3 regions of the Streptomyces noursei ATCC 11455 genome follow, and region 3 is predicted to be linked to each of the others. Evidence: riboswitches for the same ligand, from Rfam matches in the RefSeq annotation. Region 3 holds a riboswitch; each other region holds the start of a gene.
What was found. Region 3 has a riboswitch for cobalamin ahead of SNOUR_RS29680 (cobalamin biosynthesis protein). Riboswitches for the same ligand answer to the same signal wherever they lie in the genome.
Positions count from the first base shown of each region.

Region 1 (9,555 bases), 570 kb from region 3:
CGCTCACGTTGGATGAGGTCTTCCGGGAGGTGGATCTTCGCCTCCTTGAGCGTGGACTTCCTCGCCCTCAGCGTCGCGCAATCAATGCCGCGGGAAGCCTGATGCTGACCAAGAGCCGCCAAGTCGACGCACCTCTGATTAATATTCAGGCCGGGCACCGATTCAGCACGCGGCGTCAGGCACACGATGCGGGGGTGCATCGCCCGCTACAGGCCGGAATCTGTGGAACCAGAAAGACCGGCGCCGAGTCCATCGTCCTCTCCGGTGGCTACAAAGATGACGAGGACCATGGTGATGTCATCATCTACACCGGTCACGGCGGACAAGATCAGGCCGGGAACCAGATCAGAGATCAATCCCTGGACGACTCCGGCAACGCGGCCCTGGTGACCAGTTACCTCGAAGGGTTTCCAGTCCGGGTTATCCGCGGCTGGCAGAGCGCCTCACCCTATGCGCCCAGTAAGGGCTATCGGTACGATGGCCTCTACCGCGTGACCAGCTACGGCAGCAAGACCAGCCTCGATGGTTTCTTGATTTGGCAGTTTCGGCTAGAAGCGTGCGAGGGCACTCCGCTCCCGGAGATGAAACAACAGGGCGTCCTTGGCGATTTGATGGAGTCCAAGATTGAGCGCGTAACCGCGCGAAAAAAATCGAGAGGCATCGATCAGTCCGAACGAGTTGCTGCCACTGTGCAGCGAATCGTTCATAGCAATGCCACGCATCGCCAGGTCAAGGAATTGCACGATAACCGATGCCAGATCTGCAGTGTGCGTATCGAAGTGCCTGGCGGGAGTTACAGCGAAGGCGCACACCTTCAGGCTCTGGAAAGTCCGCACAACGGTCCGGACACAGCTGGCAATGTGCTCTGCCTCTGCCCAAACTGTCATGTGATGTTGGATGCCGGTGCCATCGTCCTTAATGACGATCTCAACGTCATCCGGGCCGGCGAGGAGGTGGGCGTTCTGAATACGCACCCTCAGCACACCATCGACCTGGAGTGTGTGAAGCAGCACCGTAACCGGTGGAGTGATGTGGAGTGACGCAGCGAGACGGATGCCCACACTCGACGTCAACGGTGCTGGATGTCAGCACATCTCGATGGAGTCCGGCACAAGGGCCGACGTCAAACAGACGGCTCCGCGCGGTCTGACAGTGGGCACTGGCGCGCACTCCTGAAGCGGTGTTCGACGCGTGCCAGATCGGGCGGTCAGTCACGGTCAACGGGGGTGGATGGCAGTGCAGAGACTGCGTTGAGGGCCGGAGAAGACGGCCCGTGGTGTGACCACCGCAAATGTCCTGGAGGCCACCCCCCAGACTTGCAAAGCAGATGTCGGCGGTTCAAATCCGTCTGTGCCCACACGGATAAACCATGAGGTCAGCGGCCCCCCACTCCACTGAGTGAGGGGCCGTTTCCATGATCGGAGCCGGTTGGCCGGAGCCGGTTGGCCGGAGTCGGTTGGTCGGAGCCGGTTGGCGGAGTCGGTTGTGGGCCCACATGCCCTCGGAGGGCATCGGCAGGCCGAGCGGCAGGGATCCCCTTGGTCGCATCGGACCGGCCCCGCGGGCGAGGTGTGGGGATCCGTCCGGCCGTGGTTTACGGAACGCCGTGGTACCGCAAACGACTGCGCCCCCGTCCTCGCCCTTGGGCGGGCATGCACGGGGGCGTCGCGCCCGGCTGGGCGCGGGGTGATGGCTCTATGGACCTGTCCCTGAGGGGCTCACATGTCCAGAAGGAACGAGCCGCTCACGATTTTTTGCAGACCTTCGGTGATCGGGGCGGTTCCGATCCGGGTGGATCCGTTGTCGGGCTTCCCGTCGGCGCTGGCGGTGCCGGCTCCGAGGATGATCAGTACTGAGGCCGCTACCGCGGTAGCGAGCGCGGGCAGGCGCTTCATGGGGACCTCCGCTCGTCAAGGCATTCATCGGCAGAATCTTTCGCCATCCTTCCCCTCATCGCCCGAACCACCTCAGGCGGGCGGCCATGTCACTCCAACGCTGCGCCGGCGCTGCGGGCCGTTTGCGGCCAGGGCGGCATCAGCCCTGCTCGTCCGGACCGGTGGGCAGCCGAACCCCGGGGCGCAGCCGGGCAGGCGACTCGGGCCGGCGCCGGCCGGCGCCTTGTCCGGTTGTCCGGGAACGCCCGGGCGTGTGCGGTGCGGGTGTCTTGCGCGGCGGTCCGGTCCCGTTGTGGAGTGCGGCGGGCCCTGTTAGTGGACGTCGTCGGCCGGTCTCAACGTCGGTTGAAGGATGGCGGGTTGGTGAATCTCGGTGCTGGTGACGGTCGTCGGGGCAGGGGCAGGGGCAGGGGCAGGGGCAGGGGCAGGGGCAGGGGTGGGGAGGGGGCGCGGGGGTGGGGTTCAGGATTGTGTGAGGTACATGAGCTGGTGGATCAGGTCGGGGTAGGTCCAGGCGGCGCCGGTTGCTGCGAGGGGGAGGAGGCTGGTCGGCGTCAGGCCGGGGAGGGCGTTGACTTCGATGCAGTGGGGTTCGCCGTGGGCGTCGCAGCGGAAGTCGGTGCGCGAGTAGGCGTGCGCGCCGAAGCCGAGGGCCTGGTGGGCGCGGAGGGCCATCTCCTGTAGGCGGTGGGCGAAGTCGGCCGGTACCCGGGCCGGGCAGATCTCGCTGGCGCCGCCCGGTTGGTACTTGGCCGCGTAGTCGAACAACGGAGTCGTCAGCTCGATCTCGACCACGGGGAGCGGTCGGCTTCCGACGACGGCCACGGTGAACTCCCGCCCCGGGAGGAACGGTTCCACCAGGAGCTCCTCGTCGGCGGGTACGTCGGCGGCGACTTGCGCCAGGTGGGGGAGCGACTCGACCCGGTGGACGGAGACGCTGGAGCCGTCCGCGACCGGCTTGGTCACCACCGGGCCGTGGGCCAGCAGGCGCCGCACGTCCGGTGGCACCTCGTCGGTCCCGGGGCGCCACAGCGCTCCCTCGGTCACCGGCAGGCCCGCGGCGGCCAGCACCGCCCGGGCCCGGTGTTTGTGCCAGGCCGCCGCGCACGCGGCGCTGTCGGCACCGGTGAACCGCAGGCCCGCCATCTCCAGCAGCGCCTGGACGTGGCCGTCCTCGCCCCAGCCGCCATGCAGCGCGAGGAAGACCAGCTCCGCGTCCCGCAGCAGCTCCAGGACCGGGCCGCCGGTCAGCGCCGCGTGCATCCGCCGCCGCAATCGTGGCCGGTCCGCGCGCGGCGGCGGAGTCGTGCCGACCGCGCACTCCTTGACGTCGTCGCCGGGGCGCAGCGGTCCGGCCACGACCGGCACGGCGGCGGCCGGGTCGATCAGTGTCACCTCGTGTCCGCGCTCCAGCAGGGCTCGGGCCACCGACCGGCCCGAGGCGTGGGAGACGTCGCGTTCCGCGCTCTCTCCGCCGCACAGGACCACCACGCGCTTGCCCGGGTCGTTCATGCCGCCGGGTCCAGGATCATCAGGTTTTCGGGGGTGGGGAAGGGGACGAAGCCGGCCCGGGCGTAGATCTCGTGGGCGTCCGACGTGGTGAGCAGTACGCGCTTGAGCCGGTAGGGGGCGAGGTGGTCGCGCACGGCGCCGGCCAGCCATGTGCCGAGACCCCTGCCGCGGTGCTCGGGTGCGACGTAGACGTCGCACAGCCAGGCGAAGGTCGCCCGGTCGGTGACGACCCGGGCGTAGGCGACCTGGGAGCCGTCGGGGGTGTGGACGGCGAAGTTGACGGAGGCGCGGGCGGCCTGTTCGACGGTCTCCCGGCTGCGGCCGAGCGCCCAGAACGCGTCCGTGGAGAGCCAGTGGTGGACCAGGTCGACGTCGAGCCGGTCCGGGTCCGTGGACAGTTCGTATCCATCTTCCCTGGTTGTGGTCATGGTGGGATCGTAGTGATGTTGCTTTTGTTTTCCAAGTAGGTGCTTGGAAAACAAAAGTGATGGCTTTGGGGTGGGGTGAGTGTCGGGAGGCTGTCGTTTGGTGGTGAATGGGGGGCTTTGGTGGTCCAGGGGAGGGGTGTATCGTGACTGGTGACTTGAAGTTTCAAGTAAATTGCGTGCGCACCGGCAGACACACGGCGGGGGACGAGTTGAGGTAAGGAATGGAGGATCGATGTCCGTACGGCGGCTCAATCACGCGGTGCTGTACATCCGTGAGGTGGCGCGGTCGGTGGCGTTCTACACCGAGGTGCTGGGATTCACGGTCGACGTGGAGATTCCGGGGCGGGCGGCCTTTCTGAGCGCGCCCGATTCGCACAACGACCACGATCTGGGGCTGTTCGCGGTGGGGCCGGACGCGCCCGGGCCGGAGGGCGGCCGGATCGGGCTGTACCACCTGGCCTGGGAGGTCGGGACGCTGGGCGATCTCTCGGTGATCGCGGAACGGCTGCGGGAGCGGGGCGCGCTGGTGGGGACCAGCGACCACCTGGTCTCCAAGTCGCTCTACGCGCGGGACCCGGACGGCAACGAGTTCGAGGTGATGTGGCGGGTGCCGCGGGAGGACTGGCCGGGGGCGGAGGTGGCGGACCGGCTGCGGCCGCTCGACCTGGCGGCGGCGCTGGAGCGCTGGGGCCCGGACCTGCTGACCGGAGCGGCGGCCGGCTCGGCCACCTGAGGCGTCGCGCGGACGAGCGCTGTCGGTGTGCGTGCTGCCCGTGGAGTGCGGCCTTTCCCTCCGTCCCTTGTTAAGGGGGAGGGGGAGGCCGCATCCCACGGGCGGTGGTGCTCAGGGGGTGTCGGGGGACGGGGTGTCGGTGTCCCCGGTGCGGGGTGCCGGGACGGTGTCGTCGGCGGGCCGGGCGTTCGCCGTGCGGGCGGTCCAGCGCTTCTCGACGCCGCCCAGGCGCCAGTACGCCAGCGCCGCGGCCCACACCACGACGAACAGGCCGACGATGATGAAGCCCACGTTGTCCAGGTCGAGGGAGGAGATCCCGGCCGTCAGCGGGTCGTCCAGCCCGAACTTGTCGTGCAGGACGGTCACCAGCTCGATGGTGCCGATGAGGAACGCGACCGCGATCGACAGGCCCGTGATGGTGAGGTTGTAGTAGACCTTGCGCACCGGGTTGGAGAACGCCCACTGGTAGGCGAAGTTCATGAACGTGCCGTCCAGGGTGTCGAACAGGCTCATCCCGGCGGCGAACAGCAGCGGCAGGCACAGGATCGCGTACCAGGGCAGGCCCGCCGCGGCACCGCTGCCCGCCATCACCATCAGCGTCACCTCGGTCGCGGTGTCGAAGCCGAGGCCGAAGAGGAAACCGAGCGGGAACATCTGGCCGGGCCGGCTGATGGACTTGGTGAGACGGCCCAGGATCCGGTTCATGAAGCCCCGGGAATCCAGGTGCCGCTCCAGCTCCTGCTCGTCGTACGCGCCCGCCCGCATCGCCCGGAAGACCTTCAGGATGCCGACCAGGGCGATGAGGTTGAGGGCGGCGATGAGGTAGAGGAAGGTGCCGGAGACGGTCGTGCCGACGAGGCCGAGCACCTGGTGTGTACGGGAGTTGTCGTTCATCAGCGTGCCGGCGAGCTGGGCGCCGCCCGCCACCAGCGCGGCCATCACGACGACCACGCTGGAGTGGCCGAGGGCGAACCAGAAGCCCACCGAGACCGGCCGTTTGCCGTCGGCCATCAGCTTGCGGGTGGTGTTGTCGATCGCCGCGATGTGGTCGGCGTCGAAGGCGTGCCGCATGCCCAGGGTGTACGCGGTGATGCCGAGGCCGGCACCGAACACCTGGCTGCCGACCGTGTAGTGGCCCGGCACGACCAGCAGGAACAGCACGCCGAAGGCGACGATGTGCAGCACGGCGATCACGGTCATCAGCCCGGCCGTGCGGACGGTGTCCCGACGCTGCCAGCGGAAGGAACCGGTGGATCCGGATATGCCGCCGAGGGACGCGTCGCGGGGGGAGGGGGAATTTCCCGGGGTATTCGTGGACAGGGCCATTCGGCCATCACGCTCCAGCACCTCGTGGATCAGTTCGTGAGATGCCGTGGCCGGTCTCCTGGCTTACGGGTGCACGCGTCCGCCCCGCCTTCCCGGCCGCAGGCTGCGGTCAGTGGCGCCGTACGCGCACCGGGCGCGTACGGAGAGGGGTGGAAACTCCCCGATCACAGTGGCGAGGGCCGCGCCGGCCTGGGACACAAGGTCCTGCACCGGTCTTCCCGATCACCACGGCCCGGTCACTCTAGCGGGCGCCGAGGGCAGCGGGCCGGCCCGGTGGCGCCCCGGGCCCTCGCCCGGGGCGGGACGGGCCGTCTCAGAGGGCCAGGGACGACAGGAAGGCGTGCAATTCCTGGTCGAAGAGCGGGGTGTTCTCCAGGTTCACCATATGGCCCGCGGCGGGGACGCGGATGCGGCGGGCGCCGGGGACCTGTAGCGCTATGGCGTGGGCGTTGGCGGATATGTCGGTGGAGTCGAGGTCGCCGTCGAGGACGGTGGTCGGCACCTTGATCTCGGCCAGGCGGTCCGCGGCGCCGACCTCCAGGGGCATGCCGGCGCCCACACCGTCGGCGTGCACCTCGACATTGGCGCTCGCGGAGGCACGCATCCGCTCCCGGAAGCCGGGGTGCACGGCGGACGGCGCGCGGTACGGCCCGTCCACCCACATCCGGAGGAAGTGCTCCACATAGCGCTCCGCGCCGTCCGGTGCACCGATCGCGGCGACCTGCCCCCGGATGTGCTCCAGGACGAAGGGGTCGGTGAAGGGGCGACCGCTGACCCCGGGGGCGGCGAGGAAGAGGGCCGAGACCCGGTCCGGGTGGGCGAGCGCGGTGTCCAGCGCGACCCGGGAGCCGTGCGAGAGGCCGACGAGGACGGCGCGCGGTATGTCGAGCGCGTCCAGCAGGGCCGCCAGGTCGTCGTGGTTGGCCCAGTCGCCCGTCACCGTGGAGGAGAGGCCGTGGCCGCGGGAGTCGTAACGGACCACCCGCAGGCCGGAGTTGACCAGCCAGGAGAACTGCTCGTCCCACATGTGCTGGTCGAGCATGCCGCCGTGCAGCAGCACCACCGCAGGTCCCGAGCCGGCCGTCTCGTAGAACAGCTCGCCGTCGTCGGCGATCGGCACGGTGCCGTTGTCGATCTCGGACCATGCCTGGAAGTCGTGGGTCATGCTGCGGGGCCTTCTGTCTGCGTCGGGCGGTCGGCTGGTCGGGCGGGCGCCGGCGGTCGGTGCCCGTGTGCGGGCGGTATCGCGGCCTGTGCGTCCTCCTGGTCGGCGGCGTCCGGCATTTCGGGATTGCCGCTTTCCTCCGGGGGAACGCGCGAGCCGTCCGCCAAGTGCCGGAATTCCTCGCCGAGCCGATCCAGGACCCGCAGCGCCGTGCGGACCTCCCCGGGCGACAGGTCGGCCAGCCCGCGGCGGAGTTCCGCCGCCTCGGCGTCCTGTATCCCGCGCATCACCTCGGTGCCCTCGTCGGTGAGCCGGATCAGCGACGAGCGGCGGTGCGCGGGATTGGGGGCCGTCACGACCAGGCCCAGATCCGCCGCGTGGTTCACCCAGCGCTGCACCGGCTGTCGGTCCAGGCCCAGGGAGCGCGCCAACTGCGGGACGGTGCGCGGCCCGTGGGTGCGCAGTGCGTCGAGCAGGGCGTGCTCGCCGGCGGTCATGCCGGTGCCTTCCAGTTCCCGCTCCACGGCGCGCACGATCGTCCGGTGCAGCGGCCACAGCCGCCGGATGACGTCGTGCAACAGCTCCTCGGTCGCCGCCGGCGGGTCGGCGGTCCGTCGGGTGTCGACGGCATCGGAATCCGCGCCGATGCCCTGGCCGGCGCCATGGCCGGCATCCCCCTCGATGACACTCATGCTGTCATGATGACATCCATGATGTCATTTTGGAAGGGGTGTTGATACCCGGCCGAGGAGAAGGGGTGCGGCGCGGAGCCGAGTTGGGGTCGCGTCGGGACCGGCGGCGGTGGGGTCCGGGCGGGTCAGTCGTCCGTCCGGGGCGGGGCCTCGTCCTCGGTGAAGGTCACGACGAGGTCGGCCCGGGGGCGGGTGGCCGCCACGAGGCGGGCGTTGGCCTCGTCGGAGGTGCGGACGAAATCCTCGGCGTCGATGCGCAGGCGGCCGAACCGCTCGTGGCGGGCGATCAGCCGCCGCACCCGCTCCTGGCCGTCCAGTTCCATGAACCAGACCTCGTCGAGCAGTTCGCGGATCCGCGCCCAGGGGTCGGAGTGCAGCAGGAGGTAGTTGCCCTCGGTGATGACGAGCGGGATGTGCGGGGCCACCGGGATGCTGCCGGCGACCGGCTCCTCGATGCGGCGGTCGAACGCGGGGGCGTAGACGGGTGTGCCGGGTTCGGGGGAGCGCAGGCGGGACAGCAGGGCCGCGTAACCGGCCGGGTCGAAGGTGTCCGGCGCCCCCTTGCGGTCCGTGCGGCCCAGGCGGCGCAACTCCGTCTCGGCGAGGTGGAAGCCGTCCATCGGGACGAGCGCCGCCTGGCCGGTCAGCTCCGCCGCCAGCCAGGCGGCGAGGGTGGACTTGCCGGCGCCCGGAGGCCCGGCGATGCCGAGCAGCCGGCGCCGGCCGGGCGTCGCGGAAGCGGCGAGCCGGCGGGCCCGGGCCGCGAGGTCGTCGAGGTTCATGATGGGTCCATCGTGCCTGATGGGGCGGGGTCGGCGCCGGGCAACCGGCCCGGCCCGCCGGACGTCGTCCGATTCCGCCCGGTGTGCGGCCAGTAGCATCGGCGGTGTGCCCCGTACCGCCGCCTCCGCCAGCTCTCCTGCCCCGCAGCGCCGGCCGCGCGCCGACGCCGAGCGCAATCGCGGCCGGGTGCTGGACGCCGCACGGGAGATGCTGCGGGCGCACGGCGACGAGGCACAGATGCCCGAGATCGCACGTGCCGCGGGCGTCGGGATCGGGACGGTCTACCGGCACTTCCCCAATCGGGCCGCGCTGATCGCCGCCGTGGGGGAGCAACGGCAGGCGGAGATCGTGGAGTTCGGGCGCAGCCGCTGCCTGGCGTGCCCGACCGCCGCCGAGGGGCTGGCCGCCTATCTCACGCACATCGGGGAGGTGCTCGACGCCGAGCGCGGGCTCTCCGCGGCGATCGAGGCGGCGTTCGGCTCCACCGAACCGGCCGGCGAGGGCCGGGAGCGCGCCGAGGGGGTCGCCGCCCAACTCCTCGCCCGCGGCAAGGAGGAGGGGTCGGTCCGGGCGGACGCCGAGGTGGAGGACGTGGTGATGGCGGTGTGCGGACTGGCCGCGGTGATCCGCAACGGCGCCGGTGACTGGCACCGCTATGTGCGCACCGTCTGCGCCGGGCTGCGGCCGTAGGGCCTGTTCGAGGAGACGACCGTGGGGCCCGTTCGAGAAGGCGAGAAGAACGAGAAAACGGGGCGACGAGAAAACGGGGCGACGGGGCGGCAGGGGAGGCCCGGCACGGGGCGCCCCGGGCGGTGTGCTTCCGATACTTTCCGTCGGCCGCCCGTGGGGTACGCCCGGCCGCCCCGTCCTCGTTCAGTCCGCCGTGCCCAGCCGCCACAGGGACGTGACCTCCGCGGCGCGGGCCACGTGGAGCGGGTCGGAGGTGTCCTGGGCGCGTGGGTGCCGGGGGGCGATGTCGAGCCGGTCGAGGACGGTGAGGCCGCCCCGGGCGAAGGCGTCG
Region 1 is NZ_CP011533.1:6,427,913-6,437,467, forward strand. It holds gene SNOUR_RS43380 (caspase, EACC1-associated type) at 1-1,040, shown strand, start outside; gene SNOUR_RS46400 (hypothetical protein) at 1,719-1,895, opposite strand; gene SNOUR_RS27285 (D-alanine--D-alanine ligase family protein) at 2,358-3,407, opposite strand; gene SNOUR_RS27290 (GNAT family N-acetyltransferase) at 3,404-3,835, opposite strand; gene SNOUR_RS27295 (VOC family protein) at 4,068-4,568, shown strand; gene nicT (Nickel transporter NicT) at 4,680-5,894, opposite strand; cobalamin riboswitch at 5,926-6,139, opposite strand; gene SNOUR_RS27305 (alpha/beta fold hydrolase) at 6,208-7,059, opposite strand; gene SNOUR_RS27310 (MarR family winged helix-turn-helix transcriptional regulator) at 7,056-7,751, opposite strand; gene SNOUR_RS27315 (nucleoside/nucleotide kinase family protein) at 7,877-8,533, opposite strand; gene SNOUR_RS27320 (TetR/AcrR family transcriptional regulator) at 8,640-9,224, shown strand; gene SNOUR_RS27325 (methyltransferase) at 9,408-9,555, opposite strand, start outside.
Region 1: another riboswitch for cobalamin. It lies ahead of nicT (Nickel transporter NicT); the one in region 3 lies ahead of SNOUR_RS29680 (cobalamin biosynthesis protein).

Region 2 (9,555 bases), 1.3 Mb from region 3:
GTCCGAGACCGCGACGGCCCTGGAACTGCTCGCCTCGGTCGCGTCGTACCTGTGGATCCGCGGCCTGTCCGGCACGTTGGCACCGCAGGCCGCGGCCCTGCTGGACGCCGTGGGGGACGCTCCCCCGCCCGGGCTCGACGAGGAGTACGCCGTGTGCGTGCTGTTGGCCGCCTCGGGATCACCCGGGAGCCGCGCGGCCTGGCACGGGCACCGGGCCTCGGCCGAGCGGGCACTCGTCTCGGTGTGGTCGGCCGGGCGCGCGGGCCGCTGCCCGACCGCCCTCCTGTTGTGGATGATGCACAACGCCGGCGACGGCGACGCACCGGGCGCGTACGCCCTGGTGTCCGCCCAGCGCCACCGCCCCGACCCCTGGGTCAGTGCGGCCGCGCAGTACGTGACCGCGTTCGGCCCGCTCGGCGACGGGGACCTCGCCGAGGCCGAACGGGGCTTGCGCACGGCCGTCGGGCGGTTCCGCGCACTGGGCGAACGCTGGGGCACCGCGCTGGCCCTCGATGCGCTCGCCGGCCTGGTCGGCGTGCGCGGCGACCAGGCCGCCGCGATCGCGCTGACCGACGAAGCGCTCGCCCTCGCCGAGCAGTTGGGCGCCTGGGAGGACCATGCCGACTTCCTGGTCAACCGGGGGGACCACCGGGTGACCACCGACCCGGTGGCGGCCCGCGCCGACTACGCGCAGGCCGCCGACCGCGCGCACCGCGCCGGCAGCGCCACCGCCCTCGCCGCCGCCCACCGCGGCCTGGCCGACCTGGCACTGCTGGACGGTGACCGCACCGCGGCGCGGCGCCTGTACGAACAGGCCCTGGAGGACCAGGACCCGCACTGGGTGAAGGGCCTGGCCAACCGCATCCGGACGCTGGCCGGCCTGGCCCGGGTCGCCGAGGCCGGCGGCGACCGCGCCGGGGCCCGGGCCCGCTATCGGCAGGCGGCCGAGGCGGCGAGCGCGTCCGCGGCGGCTCCGCGGACGTCGTTGCCCGACGCGCTGCGCCTCATGGGCCTACCGGCGTCCGTCGCCCAGGAGGTGGCCCGCCACCTGCCATAATCCGCACTATGACTGCTTCGACCCGAATACTGGCGGAGTTCGCTCGGACGGCCAGGATCGGGCCGATCGGTTGCGGTGCCGCGCTGCCCGAGTTGGTGGCGGCGCTGGGGCAGCCGTTCGTCGGCGACCCCGTGTACGACACGTCCCACTGGCCGCGCTGGTTCGGCTACGGCAACCTGCAGTTGGTCGTCTGTCGGTGCCGGCTGGTGGTCCAGGTCATCGTCACGGTGTGGCACGAGGAGATCGAAGTCCCCGACGCCCGGACGCACGCGATGGTCAGCCATCCGTCGGAGGTGACGTACTCGCGGTTCACCGCCGCGCTGGACGCCGTGGGGTGCGACTGGCGACGCGAGCAGGACCTGCCCTGGCAGTGCACCGTGGAGACCGAGGTGGACGGGATCCGGACCGGGTTCGTCTTCGTCACCACCGAGGGCTACGACGAGCCTCCGCTCGCTGACCCGGTGCTGAACAAGGCCGTCTCCTCCGCGTTCCACGACTGCCCGCCCATGACGCCGGACCAGGAGGGCGACGACTTCGGCGTGGCCTGAGCGCGCCTCAGGCGGGCCGCATGGAATCGAGCAGGGCGGTGCACCGGCCGAGCAGGCCGACCAGCGTCTCCCTCTCCTCGTCGGTGAACTCGTCGGCCAGGGCCCGCTCCACCCGCACAGGGCGGCCGCCGGGGCCGCAGCGCCCCGCACCAGCAGCCGGATGACACCCTGCCACCCGAGTTGCAAAACTCCCTTGCAAAGCCGCTTTGCAACTCCTAGCCTGCTCCCATGGCAGAGCAACCGCCCGCGCAGGAGATCACCGACGTCGAGGCGCTCCGCGTCCTGGCGCATCCGATCCGCCAGAAGATCGAGCAGTGCCTGCGCAAGGGGCCGGGCAACTCGGCCGGGCTCGCTAGGCAACTCGGCGAGAGCACCGGCCTGGTCAGCTACCACCTCAGGCAGATGGCCAGGCACGGCTTCGTCGAGGAGGTTCCCGAGCTGGCCAAGGGGCGGGAGCGGTGGTGGCGCGCGGTGCCGGGCGACCGGCGGTATCCGCCGTACAGCCGGCAGACACCCGAGATGCGCGAGGCCCTCACGGAGATGCATCGGCTCAACCTCGCCGAACTCATCGAACAGGCACAGCAGTTCGCACAGACACGCGACGCGCTCGGGCCGTGGGCCGACGCGGCGCTGTTCTCCCGGGCCACGCTGCGGCTCGACCGCGACCAACTCCGCGCGTTCTTCGAGGAGTACATCGCCCTCGTCCACCGCTACTCCCCGCCCGAGGGCGAGGCCGCACCCGACGCGCGCGCCGTGCTCGTCCGCCTGCTCGGCTTTCCCGAGATCAACTGAACACTTCGCAACGCGTCTTCAGGGAAGGAGCCGCACCGCCGTGCAGCTCACCGTCAAGTCGCTCATACGCACCTGCCTGGCCCTGGCCTGGGTGGCGCTCGCCGTGCTGCTCGCCGCACCGCGGGCCCACGCGGACACCAAGGACGGCGACCCGGTCCGCCAGGACGTCTCCTTCCGAGGCGGTGGCGGCCTCGTCCTCCACGGCACCGTACTGACCCGCCCGGACCCGCCAGGCACCCGTCCAGGCACCCGCTCCACCACCAGCCCGGGCATCGTGCTCATCGGCGGCTCGGGTCCGGGCCCGCGGGACGAGTACCGGCAGGAGGCCGAGGTCTTCGCCCGCGCCGGCATCACCACGCTCGTCTTCGACAAGCGGACGGTCGGATACTCCACCACCCACCGCGACTTCGACCTGCTGGCGGACGACGCGCTGGCCGGAGTACGCCTGCTGCGCGAACGCAGGGACGTCGATCCGCACCTGGTCGGGCTCTGGGGATTCAGCGAGGGCGGCTGGGTGGCGCCGCTGGCCGCCGCCCGCTCCTCCGACGTCGCCTTCCTGATCACGCTCGGTGGGTCCGGCTACTCGCCGCTGCGCACCGAGACATGGAATCTCGGCATGCATCTGCAACACCGGGGCGTCGGCGGTTCCTTCCGCGGCGTGGTCGCCGGCCCGGCGGCCCAACTCATGGACTCCACCGGCCTGTTTCCCGCGGCCGACCACGACCCCCGGCCGGTGCTGAACCGTCTGCACCACACCCCGGTACTGGCGCTGTGGGGCGTCTACGACAACCAGATACCGCCCGGGGAAAGCGCACGGATCTTCCGGGAGTCCCTCGACCGGGCAGGCAACAGGCACGTCGTCATCGGCTTCGTGCCCGGCGCCGCGCACAACGGACACCGGACGACGGACGGCTTCGACCGCATCGGCGGCCCCCTGTTCCACGGCAAGCCACTGGGAGAGCTGCCGCCCGGCTACGCCCGGACCATGACCTCCTGGATCCGGGCCGTCGCGGCCGGCCACCCGCCCGAGTCCCGCACCGCCCCCGCACCGCCCCAGGCCATGTCCAGCACTCCCGTCCCGGGCCGCACCTGGTGGGCATGGCTCCTCCCCGCCCTGCTGTGCGTCGGCTTCGCCGCCTACCCCCTGAGCGCCGTCCTGCGCCGGGGCCCGGCCGTACGCCCCGGGCGCTGGCTGTCCGGACTGGGCCTGCTCACCGTCGTGGGCGCGACGCTGTGCCCGCTCGCGGTGTACGTGGCGGGCGACGGGGCCGCGGCACCCGTCCTGTGGGGGCGCCCGCTGGCCTGGCTGGCCGTGCGGACGCTCGCCATCGCCGTGCTCGTGTCGGCGGGTGTCACGGTCGCCGCCGTCCTGCGCAGGCACCGCACCCGGGGCAGGGCGGCCCTGCTCCGACTCGCGCCGGCCGCCCTCGCCACCATCGGCTTCGTGCCGTGGGCCGTGTGGTGGGGGGTGTTGCGGCCCTAGGGTCCGTCCGATGGGTCATGGCCGGGTCCGCGGTGTCCGGCGCGGACCCGGCCTCGTCCGTCGTCACAGCCTGGCGCCGCCGGTGGCGTCGATCACCTTCCCGGTGACCCAGCGCGCGTCGTGCGAGGCGAGGAACGCGACGATGTCGGCCACGTCGTCCGGCTGGCCGACCCGGCCCAACGCGGCCCGCGATGCGGCGTCCGCCTCCGCGGCCGGATTGCCGCGCAGCCACTCGGCGTTGACGTCGGTGTCGATGATCCCGGGCGCGACCGCGTTGGCGGTGATGCCTCGGGGACCCAGTTCCTTGGCCAGGTTGAGGGTGAAGTTGTCCAGGGCGCCCTTGGTGGCGCCGTAGGCGATGGCCTCGGGCATGGCCAGCCGGCCAGCGCCGCTGGAGACGTTGATGATCCGGCCGCCGTCGCGCAGCCGCTTCAGCCCTTCCCGTACGACGAAGAACGGGGCACGGACGTTGACCGCGAAGACCTTGTCGAAGTCCTCCTCGGTCAGCGCGGGGAGGGCCGCCAGCATCCCGATGCCCGCGTTGTTGACGATGATGTCGACCGCGGGCCGCGCCTGGGTCCCGGGAGCGTGTTCCGTGATCCGTTCGTCGAAGGCCGACCAGAGGTCGGCGGCGTCGCCGTGGTGGCCCAACGGGGCGTGCAGCGCGACCGCCCGGCCACCGTCCTCGCGGATGCGCGCTACCACGTCGTCCGCCGCAGCCGCGTCGCGGGCGTAGGCCACGGCGACCACGGCCCCGTCGCGGCCGAGGCGTTCGGCGATGGCCCGCCCGATGCCCCGGCTGCCTCCGGTGACCAGGGCGATCTTGCCGTCGAGCGGGCGGTGGTGGCGGTGCTGCGTCATGGCGGATGGCTCCCTCTCACGTTGCGGGCGCTGCTGCGCGCGCTGGTGATCGGGACGTTAAAGCCTCACACGGATGTGAGAGTCAAACCGTCGCGCGCCTGACGGCGGAGTGCGCGGGCAGGAGGTGACCGGCGGGGCCTGGGCGGTATTTCGCTCGATCGCGCCGTGGCGGACCCGGTAGGTTCCCGCCGTGAGTGATGACGAGGAAACGGAGATCCGCCTCGCGGCGACGGCGGACGCGGCGGCGATCGCCCACATCCACATGGCCTCCCGCGCGGCGGCGATGCCGTACCTGCCGGCGCAGAAACGGGGTCACGAGCAGGTGACCCGATGGTTCGAGCAGGTCGTCCTCACGACGTGCCGGGTGTGGGTGGCGGTGCGGGGGACGGAGATCCTCGGCTACGCCGCCCTCGAAGGCGACATGCTCGAACACCTCTATCTGCGGCCCGAGTTGCGCCGCCGAGGCATCGGCACCCTGCTGCTCGACGAGGTCAGACGGCACAGTCCGGACGGGCTGTCACTGCACGTCTTCCAGCAGAACACCCAGGCCCGCGCGTTCTACGCACGCCATGGCTTCCATGTGCTCGACACCAGCGACGGCGACCGCAACATGGAGAACCTGCCCGACATGACCCTGCGCTGGCCCGGGCGGTGACCAGGTGCCGAGGGTGGGGAGGGGGTCGGGGAGGGGCGCACGACTCCCCTCCCCGACCAAGCGGTCCCGGTGTCAGGAGGTCGGCAGCTCCGCACGGACCGTGCGGGCCGCGGCCACCAGGCTCTCCAGGGAGGCCCGCACCTCGGGCCAGTCACGGGTCTTGAGCCCGCAGTCGGGGTTGACCCACAGGCGTTCGGCGGGGATGGCCCGCAGGCCGGTGCGCAGCAGGTCCGCCGCCTCCGCCGGGCTCGGCACGCGCGGGGAGTGGATGTCGTACACGCCGGGTCCGGCCTCGCGCGGGTAGCCGTGGGCGGCCAGCTCCCGGGCGACCTGCATATGGGACCGGGTGGCCTCCAGGCTGATCACGTCCGCGTCGAGGTCGTCGATGGCCTGCACGATGTCGCCGAACTCGGCGTAGCACATGTGGGTGTGGATCTGGGTGTCCGGGCGCACCCCGCTGGTGGACAGGCGGAAGGCATCGGTGGCCCACGCCAGGTACGCGGGGCGGTCGGCGGCGCGCAGCGGCAGCGTCTCGCGGAGCGCCGGCTCGTCCACCTGGATCACCGATGTGCCGGCCGCCTCCAGGTCGGCGACCTCGTCGCGCAGTGCCAGGGCGACCTGGCGCGCGGTCCGCGCCAGTGGCTGGTCGTCGCGGACGAAGGACCAGGCGAGCATGGTGACGGGACCGGTGAGCATGCCCTTGACGGGGCGTTCGGTCAGTGACTGGGCATAGGTCGTCCAACGGACCGTCATGGGCTCGGGACGGGAGATGTCACCGGCCAGCACCGGCGGGCGGACGTAGCGGGTGCCGTAGGACTGCACCCAGCCGTGCCGGGTGGCGAGATAGCCGGTGAGCTGCTCGGCGAAGTACTGGACCATGTCGTTGCGTTCGGGCTCGCCGTGCACCAGGACGTCCAGCCCGGCCTTCTCCTGGAAGGAGACGACCTCCTGGATCTCGGCCCTGATCCGCTCCTCGTAACCGGCGGTGTCGATCCGGCCGGCCCGCAGGTCCGCGCGGGCGGCGCGCAGTTCGTCGGTCTGGGGGAAGGATCCGATGGTGGTGGTCGGCAGCAGCGGCAGGCCGAGGTGGGTGCGCTGGGCGACGGTCCGCTGGCCATATGCCTGGGAGCGCCGGACGTCGGCCTCGGTGACGGCCGCGACGCGGGCCCGCACGGCCGGGTCGTGGGTGAGGACCGAATTGGCTCGGGAGGCCAGGTCGGCGCGGTTCGCGGCGAGTTCGGCGGCGATGGTGTCGGTGCCCTGCGACAGGCCGCGGGCCAGGGTCACCAGCTCCGTGGTCTTCTGCCTGGCGAAGGCCAGCCAACGGGCGATCTGCGGGTCGATGTCCCGCTCCAGGGCGGCGTCCAGCGGCACGTGCAGCAGGGAGCAGGACGCCGCCACATCGACCCGGTCGGCGAGGCCGAGCAGGGTGCCGAGGGTGGCCAGCGACTTCTCCAGATCGTTGATCCAGATGTTGCGGCCGTTGACCACGCCCGCCACCAGGCGCTTGCCCGGCAGTCCGCCGACGGCCGCCAGCGCGTCGAGGTTGGCCGCGGCCGCGTCGGTGAAGTCGAGCGCCAGTCCGTCCACCGGAGCCTTGGCCAGTACGGGCAGGGCATCGCCGAGCCGGTCGAAGTACGACGCGACCAGCAGTTTCGGGCGGTCGGTACGGGTGCCCAGTTCGCGGTAGGCCCGTGCGGCGGCGTTCAGGTCGGCCGGGGTGCGGTCCTGCACCAGGGCGGGCTCGTCGAGCTGCACCCACTCCGCGCCCGCCGCCCGCAGGTCGGCGAGGACCTGCGCGTAGACCGGCAGCAGCCGGTCGAGGAGGGTCAGCGGCTCGAAGTCGGCGGCCACGCCTGGGGCGGGCTTCGACAGCAGGAGGTAGGTGACCGGGCCGACCAGCACCGGCCGGGCCGTCAGCCCGAGCGCGAGGGCCTCCTCGAACTCGGCCACCTGCTTTGCGGAGTCGGCGGCGAAGACGGTGTCGGGGCCCAACTCCGGCACGAGATAGTGGTAGTTGGTGTCGAACCACTTGGTCATCTCCAGCGGCGCGACGTCCTGCGTGCCGCGCGCCATCGCGAAGTAGCCGTCGAGGGCGTCGGCCGCGACGGCGGCGCGGTGGCGGTCCGGGACGGCACCGACCATGACGCTGGTGTCCAGCACATGGTCGTAGTACGAGAAGTCACCGGTGGGCACCTCGTGGATGCCGGCGTCGGCCAGTCGCCGCCAGTGGGCACGGCGCAGGGTGCGGGCGGTCTCCGTCAGGGCGTCGGCGGTGACCTTGCCCTTCCAATAGCCCTCGACGGCCTTCTTCAGTTCCCGGTGCCGGCCCTGGCGGGGGTAGCCGTACACGGTGGCCCGTGCTGCCGCGGCTGCGGGCTTCGCTGTCACGGAACTCTCCTTCGCGAAATGGTCTCCTGAAACGTCCCGGCGAGGGAACGAGGAGCGCGAAGGGATGACGAACCGGGCGGATCCACGGTGCGCTCGCGACGCACGTGTCCGCCTGGTATGTACGCCGACCCGCCCTCGAGGTCACCGGGATGTCCGTGTACGCAGGGGCGCACACGGGCAACGGGCAGGTCTTCGGACTCGCGGGCGCGCCTGCCGGAGTCTTCCGGCGGGCACCTACTGGCCGTCGCTTCCCGGATCCGCGGCCCGGATCCAGTGCGTATGACGGCGGTCGTTCCCACTCACCGCTGCGGGGCAGTCCCGGATTCCCACCGGGTTCCCTCTTGCGACGCTCCCGTCTGGCGGACGGGGCGAACCTGTTGCCCGGCCAGCGTAGAACGCCGTCCCCCTGACGGTCACCCATGTTCAGATGCCGGACTATGAGATGAGACACAGGTGGCGCAGGGTTCGGCCGCGGCGGGGCGCGGCGCGACCCCCGGAGCACCGGTCCGCACGCGTCGCCGCGCGCCCGCCCTCGCCGGCGCCCCTTTCCCCTCCCCGCGTCCTCCGGTCCCGAAGTACTTCGATATCGATGGGGACGGCACCGCCGTGGACGCGGGGCAGGAATCCAGGAATTCCAAGGAAGCGGCAGCAGGGGCGAAAGGCACGCCCCACAGCGTGCCAATTCGGCACGGAAAGGGGCTGGTCACAGAGGAGATGGGTGGTTTTGCAGAGCAGTTCACCGACGGGCGCGGGCGGCGACTCGCGGGGAGTGGAAGTTTCCGGAGAATGCCTGGGATGTCGGCGATGACCAGCTGACTTGCCCATCCGTTCGCGAGCGGAGACCGGCATGATCTAGCCCCCGTCGCCGATTGGCTTCAACTCACCTATTTCCACTAAAGTTTGGGGTGCACCGCACAGGAAAGGGGCGCAAAAATGGCCGTCAAGGAAACCATCCAGGTTGATGAGTCGCAGAAGGATGAGCCGGGTGTTCAGGAGGTAATCACTCCTGTTCCGGTCGGCAACCAGATTGTCAAGAAGGCGACTTACTGGCAGTCGATTCTCCAGGACGACCTCAATCCCGAGGTGACGGACGGCGTCACGCCGATCCGGTTCGCCGTCCCCGAGATGGTCGACGAGGAATACGAGACCGAGGAGTCGAACGAGGACGGCACCAAGAAGATCGCGATCCGTCAGGTTCTCGATCTCAAGTGGTACGAGGCCGACCTCGGCGCCGAGAACGTGGCCAAGCTCCAGGAAGCGGTCAAGCCCTTCGTGGCCGTCGCCCGCGCCTCCGAGGCTCCCACGTCGAAGCCGGCACGCAAGAAGCGCGCGGCCAAGTAAGGAAGCAACGCCCCCTCCGACGAGGGGGCGTTCACGTCCGTACGACCGGGCGCGATCACTACGGCGCCTGCGCGGCCCCTGCCGGCGCACCGCACACGGGCGGGCCGGTCCGGGCCGGGGCGGGGTCCTCGTCCGGGCTGCCCGCTTCGGTGGCCGTCTCCTCGTCGGTCTCCCCCGGGTGCATGATCTGGACGTCCCGCAGCAGCCCGTCCACCAGGTCGTCCAGGTCGAGGCGCTTCTCCACCGACCGCAGGTCGGCCAGGCCGGCCCGGAGGGTGACCCGGGGCGGTGCGAGGAGCTTGCAGCAGTCCTCGTCGGGCAGTACGGAGATCTGTTCGGTGCCGATGGACCGGGCTTCGTCGATGATCTCCTGCTTCTCCCAGCCGATCAGCGGGCGCAGCACCGGCAGGGTGGCGGCCTCGTCGAC
Region 2 is NZ_CP011533.1:8,326,269-8,335,823, reverse strand. It holds gene SNOUR_RS35585 (ATP-binding protein) at 1-1,057, shown strand, start outside; gene SNOUR_RS35580 (hypothetical protein) at 1,066-1,605, shown strand; gene SNOUR_RS35575 (winged helix-turn-helix domain-containing protein) at 1,834-2,397, shown strand; gene SNOUR_RS35570 (alpha/beta hydrolase family protein) at 2,438-3,880, shown strand; gene SNOUR_RS35565 (SDR family oxidoreductase) at 3,944-4,741, opposite strand; gene SNOUR_RS35560 (GNAT family N-acetyltransferase) at 4,932-5,396, shown strand; gene metE (5-methyltetrahydropteroyltriglutamate--homocysteine S-methyltransferase) at 5,469-7,787, opposite strand; cobalamin riboswitch at 7,954-8,180, opposite strand; gene SNOUR_RS35550 (Lsr2 family protein) at 8,721-9,128, shown strand; gene thiI (tRNA uracil 4-sulfurtransferase ThiI) at 9,187-9,555, opposite strand, start outside.
Region 2: another riboswitch for cobalamin. It lies ahead of metE (5-methyltetrahydropteroyltriglutamate--homocysteine S-methyltransferase); the one in region 3 lies ahead of SNOUR_RS29680 (cobalamin biosynthesis protein).

Region 3 (9,555 bases):
AGCGCCTTGGTGTCCGCATGCTCCTCGATCAGATCGCCCAGCCGGTCCAGCTGCTCCTCGCGCAGCGCGCCGAAGCGGGTGTCCGGCGCCGGCACGAACCGGCGGCCGGCCGCCCGGGCAACCTCCCGCAGGAACGCCCGCCGGAAGCCGTCGCTCTCCAGGGAGCCGTGCCAGTGCGTGCCCCACACGGCCCCCGCCCGGCAGCCGTCCAGGCTGTTTCCCCGGCCGTCGGAGAAGAACCCCTCGCCGCCGGCCACTTCGGCGACGCCGTGGTGGATCTCGTACCCCTCCACCGGCTCGCCCAGCGCTTCGCCGGACGGTCGGGCGAGCGTCTTCTCCACCGCGAACCGGACCCGGACCGGCAGCAGTCCCAGCCCGTCCACGGTGCCCGCCCGCGACTCGACCTCGTCCTCGATGCGCTCGCCGAGCATCTGGAACCCGCCGCAGATGCCCAGCACCGGGCGGCCCTCCGCGGCCCGCCGGACCACCGCGTCCGCCAGCCCGCGCTCCCGCAGCCAGGCCAGCGCGCGGACCGTGCCGCGGGTCCCCGGCAGCACCACCAGGTCCGCGTCGGCCAGCTCCTCCGGCCGGTCCACGAACCGCACCACCACGCCCGGTTCGGCCGCCAGCGCGTCCACGTCGGTGAAGTTGGACATCAGCGGCACCGCGCACACCGCGACCCGGAGGATGTCCTCGCCGGCCGGCGGCGCCACCACCGACTCGCGGACCGCGCCGCGCAGCGACACCCTCAGTCCGTCCTCCTCGTCGATGCCGAGCCCGTGCGCGAACGGCAGGACGCCGTAGGTGCGCCGGCCGGTGAGCCCGCGCAGCATCTCCAGCCCCGGCTCCAGCAGCGTCACATCGCCGCGGAACTTGTTGACGAGGTAGCCGGCGACCAGCGCCTGGTCCTCCTCCGACAGCAGCGCGGTGGTGCCGAAGAACGAGGCGAAGACCCCGCCCCGGTCGATGTCGCCGACCACCACCACCGGGATCCGTGCCGCCCGGGCGATGCCCATGTTGACGATGTCGGTCCGCCGCAGGTTGATCTCGGCGGGGCTGCCGGCGCCCTCGCAGATCACCGCGTCGTGGGTGCGCCGCAGCTCCGCCAGGCAGTCCGTCACGGTGCCCAGCAACTGCTCCTGCCGCCCCGCGTGGTAGCCGCGCGCGCTCAGCTCGCCCACCGGCTTCCCCAGCAGCACCACCTGGCTGCTGCGGTCGCCGCCCGGCTTGAGCAGCACCGGGTTCATCAGCGCGGTCGGCTCGACCCGGGCCGCGGCCGCCTGCATCGCCTGCGCCCGGCCGATCTCCGCGCCCTCCCGGGTCACGAACGAGTTCAGCGACATGTTCTGCGCCTTGAAGGGCGCCACCGAGACGCCCTGCCGGACCAGCCAACGACAGATGCCGGCGGTCACCACGCTCTTGCCGGCGTCGGACGTCGTCCCGGCCACCAGCAGCCCGCCGCCCACGGCCCCGCCGGCCGCCCTCCTCCGCCCGTTCACCGGGTTCTCCTCCCGTTCCCGCGCAGGCTCCTGCGCCGTACCGTGCCCGCCGCCAGCCGGCCCGCCACCGTGACGCCCAGCGCCAGCAGGCCCACCCGCCGGGACAGGCGCACCGCCCGCTCGATGTCGGGCACCTGGGGCGGCCGCGCGCCGCCGTTGAGCACCGGCCGGTGCTCCACCCGCCCGCCGTACGCCAGGGTGCCGCCCAGGCGGACGCCCAGCGCCCCCGCGAACGACGCCTCCACCGGGCCCGCGTTGGGGCTCGGATGGGCCCCGCCGTCCGCCCGCCAGGCCCGCAGCGCACCGCGCCGGTCCGGGCCCGCCAGGACCGCCAGCGCCGCGGTCAGCCGGGCGCCGGGCCAGCCGGCGACGTCGTCGAGACGGGCCGCCGCCCAGCCGAACCGCCGGTAGCGCGGCGACTTGTGACCCACCATCGCGTCCAGGGTGTTCACCGCCCGGAACGCCACCAGACCGGGCACGCCGCCGAGGGCGCCCCACACCAGGGCCCCCACCACCGCGTCCGAGGTGTTCTCGGCGACCGACTCCACCACCGCACGGGCCATCTGCGGCCCGTCCAGGGACTGCGGATCGCGCCCGCACAGATGCGGCAGCCGTTCCCGCGCCACGTCCAGGTCGCCGACGGCCAGCGCGCCGCCCACGGCCCGCGCCTCCCGGCCGAGCGAGGTGCCGCCCAGCACCGCCCACGTCGCCGCCGCGGTCAGCGCGGTCCGGGCGCCCGGACGGTCCCGCAGGGCGCGCTCCAGCAGCGCGGCGCCGACGGCCGCGCCGCCCGCGCAGACCAGGGTGTGGGCCGTCCCGTGGCCGCGGTGGTCGCGCCACAGCCGGCGTTCGACGGCGCCCGCGGCCCGGCCGAACGCGGCCACCGGATGGCCGCGCCGCGGATCCGCCGCGATCAGATCACCGAGGTAGCCGAGGACCGCGCCGCACGCATATCCCGCGTGTTCGCCGCGCATCGGATCAGGCCGCCGTCCGCCCTCGAAGGGACCCGGCGGCAGCGGGCAGGGGAGTTCTCGACGGGCAGCCGGGCATGGCGGTATGTCCTCACTCAGGGTCCGCGCCCTGGCTCGACGTGACGGCGACCAGAGTCTCCTGGCTCCCGGATCGGCGCCGCCCCCGGCCTTCCCGCCCGTACGGAGTACGGGCCGTGGCCCTCATCGGAGGAGCGCTCCCCGGTGACAGTGGCGGGACCGCGCCGGATTCGCACCGGACTTCCTCTGCTGTCGCCGATTGGCCCGGGCAGTCCACCACGCCCCGCGAAGGCCCGTCAACTCACCCTTGACCTGCGAAGCAGCCCCACCGCCGGACCTGTGGTCAAAGCCACAGGGTGGCCGCCGGCTCACGGACGGTTGCCCCTGGCACGCCTCCCGCGCCACTATCTGGTGCACGGCGGGCGAAGGGGCCCGCCGGGAGGGGGACCGGGGGATGCCGGAGAGCGCCGACCGCCACGAGATCCGCATCAGGGTCGCGGGTACCAACAATCCGAGCCAGGACATCGACGACCTCACCGCATGGCTGGAGCGCGAGCCCTGGCTGACGCGGCACCAGCACGACTGGCAGCGCCGGCCCCGCCCCGAGGAGAGCCCCGGCCGCGACGCCGCCGACGGCGCGATGGCGGTCGGCGTCGACGACCTGGTCCTGGTCGTCGTCGGGGCGGTGGCCGCCGAGATCACCAAGGGACTGGGCATCGCCTTACGCGAGTGGCTGCGCCGCCGCCGGGAGGCCCGCGAGGAGGGCGAGGAGCCCACGGTCGCGGTCGGCGCCGGCCCGCAGGTGCACGACATCGGCGAGGGCCCGCAGCAGCCGGCCGCCCCGGGGTCCGCGCGCCCCCGCACCGGAAGCCGTGCGGACGAGGACGGCAGCACCGGCGAGGACTGACCCGGATGTCCGAGTACGACGCCCGGGGCAAGGTCAACCGCGCCCTGCTGATCTGCGTCCACGACTACGAGACGCTGACCCGCCTGCCCGCCGTCGAGGCCAACGCCGAGGCGCTCCGCCACGCCCTGACCCGCCCCGGCACCGACCTGTTCACCGCCGACGAGGTGGTGGTCTGCCGGCCCCACCGGCCCGAGGACCTCAGCACCGCCCTGCGCACCGCCGCCGACGAGGCGCGCGGCCTGCTGCTGGTGTACTTCTCCGGCCACGGCTGGGTCGGCAACGACGGCGCCGACCTCCAGCTGATGGTGGGAGCCTCGGACACCCGCCAGAGCTACACCACCGTCTCCTGGCAGGACACCGTGCTCTCCTGCCTGGACAACGCCCGCGCCGACCGCGTCGTGATCGTCCTGGAGTGCTGCTACTCCGGGAACGCCGACAGTGCCTTCTACGCCCTGCGCAAGCCCGTCTCGCTGCTGATGGCCCACCAGCCCAACCGCCGGATCTTCAGCGGCGACGAGCAGGCCGGCGGCACCGCCTTCACCCGCGCCGTGGTGCGGATCCTCGAACAGGGCCGCGCCGACCGGCCGTTCGTCACCTTCGACGACCTCGCCGGCGCCCTGCGCGACGAACTCGTCGACGAACGGACCCCGATGGGCGAGCCGTGGGAGCCGCGCGCCGCCAAACAGAACACCCTCGACGACGTCATCCTCTCCTTCGCCACCCCCGAGAACCGGCCGGCCACCCCGCTGAAGGTCCGGCTGCGCCGCTGGTACAACGAGCACTCGCGGCGGCGCGCCAAGCTCCTCATCGCCCTCGCCGCGGTGTGCGCGCTGCTCGCCGCGGGCCTGGTCGCGGCCCGCGTGCTGACCCCGCCCGCACCCTGCCCGCCCGCCCTGGAACTGCGCCTGCTCACCGCGCCCGAGGCCGAGCCCGCCCTGCGCCGGGCCGCGTTCGACTACGAGATGTCCCCGCTCAACACCCGCCCGCTGGACGGCGAACGGGACCTCCCCGACGGCTGCCGGCGGGCCCAGATCACCGTCTACTCCGCCGCCAAGGACCAGATCGACCAGGGCTTCGCCGCCGCCGACCGCTGGCAGGGCGAGGCGCACGGCGGCGCCCCCGAGGCCCCCGCCAGGTCCACCGCTCCCGACCCCCTCTACCGGCCCGGTCCGCAGCCGGACCTGTGGATCCCCGAATCCACCGCCGACTACGAGGAGGCCCGCCGCGGCATGCCGTCCACCGGCTCCCCGGCCACCCTGTCCGACACCGGCCCGGTCGCCTACAGCCCCCTGGTCGTCGGCATCCCCGCCGGCACCCAACTCGACGGCGTCGAACGGGTCGACGCACCCTGGAAGGACCTGCTGACCAGCACCGACAGCGACCACCGGAACCTGCGGCTGCTGCGCCCCAGCCCGGTCCTGTCCGGCACCGGGCTGCTGCACACCCTCGGCCTCTACCTCGCCGGCGACGGCGCCCCCATCGGGCCGTCCGGCGCCCCCGACCCCACCCGCGCCCAGGACGCCGAGCGCCGCCTGGTCGCCCCCGGCAGCCAGTACGCCGGCAGCCCCGAACTCCTGTGCTCGCTGCGCCAGGACGGCGGCCCGGACCAGGCCCCGGACCGGCCCGGCACCGGCCGGAGCCCGCACTCCGCCCCCCTGGTCTCCGAGAAGTCCCTCGCCGACTTCAACCTCGGCCACGCTCTCGGCGGCTGCCCCGCCCTCGACGCCCCGCCGCCCCTCGGCGACCGCTACTACGCCTACTACCCCAAGAACGTCCCGGCGCTGGACCACCCGCTGATCCGCGTGGACTGGGCCGGCACCGCCGACGCCGCACCCCGCCGGGCCGCCGTCGCCCGGTTCGCCGACTGGCTGCGCGACCCGGCCGGCGGCCAGCGGTCGCTCACCGCGCAGGGCTACCGCGGCCTCCCCGAGAAGGACGGCTCCGCGCCCCGTCCCAACCCCGCGTCCCCGCTCCTCAACCCCCGCGCCGACACCGACCCCACCGCCCCCGTCACCCGCTTCACCGCCGGCCCCGACCAGGTCGCCCAGGTGCTGACCGACTACAACCGGGCACAACGCGCCAGTCGGCTGCTGATCCTGATGGACACCTCCACCTCGATGGCCGACGGCGGCAAGCTCCCGATCGTGGTCGGCGCCGCCGCCCGCGCCCTGGAGATGGTCGGCGCCCACCACACCTACGGCCTGTGGACCTTCCCCGACCCCGCGCACCCCGGCGACCCGGCGGCGGTCCGCCGGGCCGTCCCGCTCGGCAGCACCGACCCCGCGCCCGGCCGGGCCGCCCTGGACCGGATCGCCAAGGGCGAACTGGTCGACCACGGCGCCGCGATGGAGGAGGCGCTGACCACGGCGGTGACCGAGATGAAGAAACCGGGCGAGGGCAACAGCGCCATCGTGCTGCTCATCGACGAGGACGACGGCGGTCCCCGGCGGGCCGCGGGCGTGGAACAGAAGCTCACCACCCTGCTGAAGGAGGCCCCCGAGGTGCCGGTGCTGACCGTGGTGATGGGCCGGGTGGGCTGCGACACCTTCGTCTTCCAGGGGCTGGCCCGCGCCTCCGCCGGGCAGTGCGTGCCCGGCGGCCCGGCCGCGCCCGACCTGCTGGCCGGGCTGGTCGCCTCGGTCGGCACCGCGGGGACGGTGCGGCGGTGAGGGCCGGGGCCGCCCTGCCGGCCGCCGCCCTGGCGCTGCTCCTGACCGCCGCGGTCGGCGGCTGCACGTCCGGACGACCCGCCCCCGAACAGGGCCCGATCGTCCTGGCCACCGGCAGCGACCTCAGCAGCTCCGGCGTCCGCCAGGACCTCATCCACGCCTGGGAGCGCCGCACCGGCCGCACCGTGCGGATCGTCAAACTCCCCGACACCGCCGACGCCCAGCGCAGCCAGCTGCTGGCCGCCGGACAGGCCGGCAACAGCGGCTACGACGTGCTCAACATCGACGTGGCCTGGACTGCGGAGTTCGCCGCCGCCCACGTCATCCGCCCCTGGGACGGCGGCCTGGACGGCGACTTCCTGCCCAGCGTGGTCAAGACCGCCACCGGCGACGACGGCAGGATCTGGGCGGTCCCCTTCAACACCGACGCCGGGCTCCTCTACTACCGCAAGGACATCCTGAAGAAGTACCACCACTCCGCCGAACCCCCCTCCAACTGGGGCGAGTTGAAGAACGTCGCCATCGAGGTGACCAACGCCTACAACCGCGAGGCCGCGCGGGCCGCGAAGGCCGCCGGCAAGGCACCGCCGCCCACCCTCTACGGCATGGTCGCCCAGCTGCGCCCCTACGAGGGGCTGACCGTGAACACCCTGGAGGCCGCCTGGGCCAACGGCGGCAACCCGGACGCCACCAGCTTCAGCAAGGGCGAGCAGATCGGCGCGCTCCAGATGGGCGTCGCCGAACTCAAGAGCCGGCTCGACACGATCATGCCGCACGAGGCCACCGCGATGGACGAGACCGAGAGCCGCCGCTGGTTCGCCGACGGCCGCGCGCTGTTCATGCGCAACTGGCCGGTGGAGTACGCCTCGATCGCCGAGAAGCTCACCCCGCTCGTGCAGTTCGACGTCGCCCAGCTGCCCGCCCGGCCCGACGGCAAGCGGATGTCGGTGCTGGGCGGGCAGAACCTCGCGATCGCCGCCGACAGCACCCACCCGTCCGGCGCCCGGGCCCTGATCGAGGCGCTGACCGACCCGGAGAGCGAACGCTGCCTCCTGGAACGGGGCTTCGCGGCGACCCGCAGCTCGGCCTACCGCACGGCCGGCGGGGCGCCGCACTGCCCGCTGCCGCCGGGCGACGCCCAGCGCGGCGAGCACGGCGCCGGCGGAGCGCCGTCCGCCCCGCCCGACGGGCCGCCGCCCTACACGCAGGTGCTCAAAGGGGCCCTGCTCGCCGCCGAGCCGAGACCGCGCAGCGCCCACTACCAGACCTTCAGCAAGGTCGTGCAGATCCGGGTCTCGGAGTACCTCGACAGCCAGGGCGGCACCGCCATCGCCGACGAGCTCGCCAAGGAGGCCGACCAGGCGCTCAGCGGCCGGGAGTGACACATGCGGACGGGGCGCCCGAGGGCCGCGGCCGCTGCCGCGCCTTCTCGGACGCCCCGTCCGTTGCCGGATCCGCCGGCGTCGGTCTCAGGCGGCGACGATCAGGTAGATCCCGTACGCCACGGCCGCGGCGCAGAGCGCGAAGGCCGCCAGTGCCCCGGCGCGCGCCCCGGCGGCCGGTGCGGTGGTCGTGGTCGCCGGTGCGCCCTGTGCCGCGGGCTTGCGGGAGACCCCCACGATCCCGACGGTGAACAGGCCCACGAGCCCCACCGTCACCACGAGGCTGACGCCGAAGACCTGGCCGAGAGCTGCCCAGTCGATGTGCATTGCGTAGTCCTTAGGTCAGGGTGGTCGGCGTCAGGAGGTGGCCGCCGCGGGCCGGGCGGGGGATTGCGCCGGGTCCGGGTGGGTGGGAGCGACGCCTGCCTCGGTGGCCGCCGGAGCGGTGACCGCCGCGACGACCGGGCCCGCCGGGGGCGGGGCGACGGTCTGCAGCGCCGTGGTGACGACACCGGCCGGCTCCGCCGCCGGTCCGTCGTTGACGTTGGTGTGGTCCACCGGCTTGCGCCGGGAGGCCGCCCAGATGCCGCCGCCGATCGCCAGGGCCAGCACGGCGACCGTCGTCACGCCCCAGGTGCCCTGGTCGGCGAGGAAGGCGGCACCCGCGGAGACCAGGCCGGCGGCCGGCAGGGTCAGCCCCCAGGCCACGACCATCCGCCCGGCCGTGGACCAGCGCACCACGCCGCCCTTGCGGCCCAGTCCGGAGCCCATCACGGCGCCGGAGCAGACCTGGGTGGTGGAGAGCGCGAAGCCGAGGTGGGAGGAGGCCAGGATGGTGGCCGCCGCGCCGGTCTGGGCGGCGAAGCCCTGCGGCGGCTGGATGTCGGTGATGCCCTTGCCCATGGTGCGGATGATCCGCCAGCCGCCCAGGTAGGTGCCGAGCGCGATGGCCAGGCCCGCGGAGGCGATGACCCACATCGGCGGGTCGGAGTGCGGGGCGACGACCCCGCCGGTGATCAGCGCGAGGGTGATCACGCCCATCGTCTTCTGCGCGTCGTTGGTGCCGTGGGCCAGCGAGACCAGGGCCGCCGAGGCGATCTGCCCGGCGCGGTAGCCCTTGGCGGTGTCGGCCTCGGCGCGGTTGCGGGCCAGCCGGTAGGTGAGCCGGGTCGCCGCCATCGAGGCGAGCCCCGCGACGAACGGAGCGGCCACCGCCGGGATCAGGACCTTCATCACCACGGCCTGGCCGTGCACCCCGTGGGTGCCGACGGACACCAGCGTCGCGCCGATCAGACCGCCGAAGAGGGCGTGGGACGAACTGGAGGGGAGACCGGCGAGCCAGGTCAGGAGGTTCCAGATGATGGCGCCGACCAGACCGGCGAAGATCACTTCAGGTCTGATGCCGGAGCTCTCGTCGATGATGCCGCCGGAGATGGTCTTGGCCACCTCGACGGAGAGGAACGCCCCGACGAGATTGAGTCCCGCCGACATCGCCACCGCGGTCTTGGGTCGCAGGGCCCCGGTGGAGATGGTGGTGGCCATAGCGTTGGCCGTGTCGTGGAAGCCGTTCGTAAAGTCGAACACCAAGGCCGTGACGATCACGATCCCGATGAGAAGCGTGATGTGTTCCATTCACCCAGGCAATCCGTTTGAAAGGTCAGTGTCGTCGGGACCGTACGGACGGCGGGTGAACGGAAAGTGAACTGGGCCGGGCGCCGCGGTGACACCCCCGCAGTGTTCACGCGGAGGCGTCTCAGCTGCCACTTCCGTCTCACCCGTCGGCAAATTTCTTGAGCTGGGCCAGGGGGTGGTGCGGTCGCACGTCATGGATCCCCCTGGGCGATGACACGTGAGGGGTGCAGTTCACTCGACGTTAATGGATGATCGACGCAAGGTGGTCGATCTCCGGCCAATTCATCCGAGAGGAACTGGTATCCCCATATGGCGGATACCAGGTGGATGGTTCCAGGGCGTACAGTGCCCCGGCCCGCCCGTACGGTGTAGTGGATCACCCTCGTGCGTTTCCGCACGTCCCGCAGCGTCGCACCGGAGGACCCATGAAGGACCACCCCGACCACCTCGCCGGCGCCTGGAGCGAGCTCGTCGCCA
Region 3 is NZ_CP011533.1:7,001,614-7,011,168, forward strand. It holds gene SNOUR_RS29675 (cobyric acid synthase) at 1-1,466, opposite strand, end outside; gene SNOUR_RS29680 (cobalamin biosynthesis protein) at 1,496-2,473, opposite strand; cobalamin riboswitch at 2,604-2,734, opposite strand; gene SNOUR_RS29685 (hypothetical protein) at 2,943-3,395, shown strand; gene SNOUR_RS29690 (caspase family protein) at 3,401-6,064, shown strand; gene SNOUR_RS29695 (extracellular solute-binding protein) at 6,061-7,446, shown strand; gene SNOUR_RS29700 (hypothetical protein) at 7,534-7,773, opposite strand; gene SNOUR_RS29705 (inorganic phosphate transporter) at 7,804-9,078, opposite strand; gene SNOUR_RS29710 (class II aldolase/adducin family protein) at 9,504-9,555, shown strand, end outside.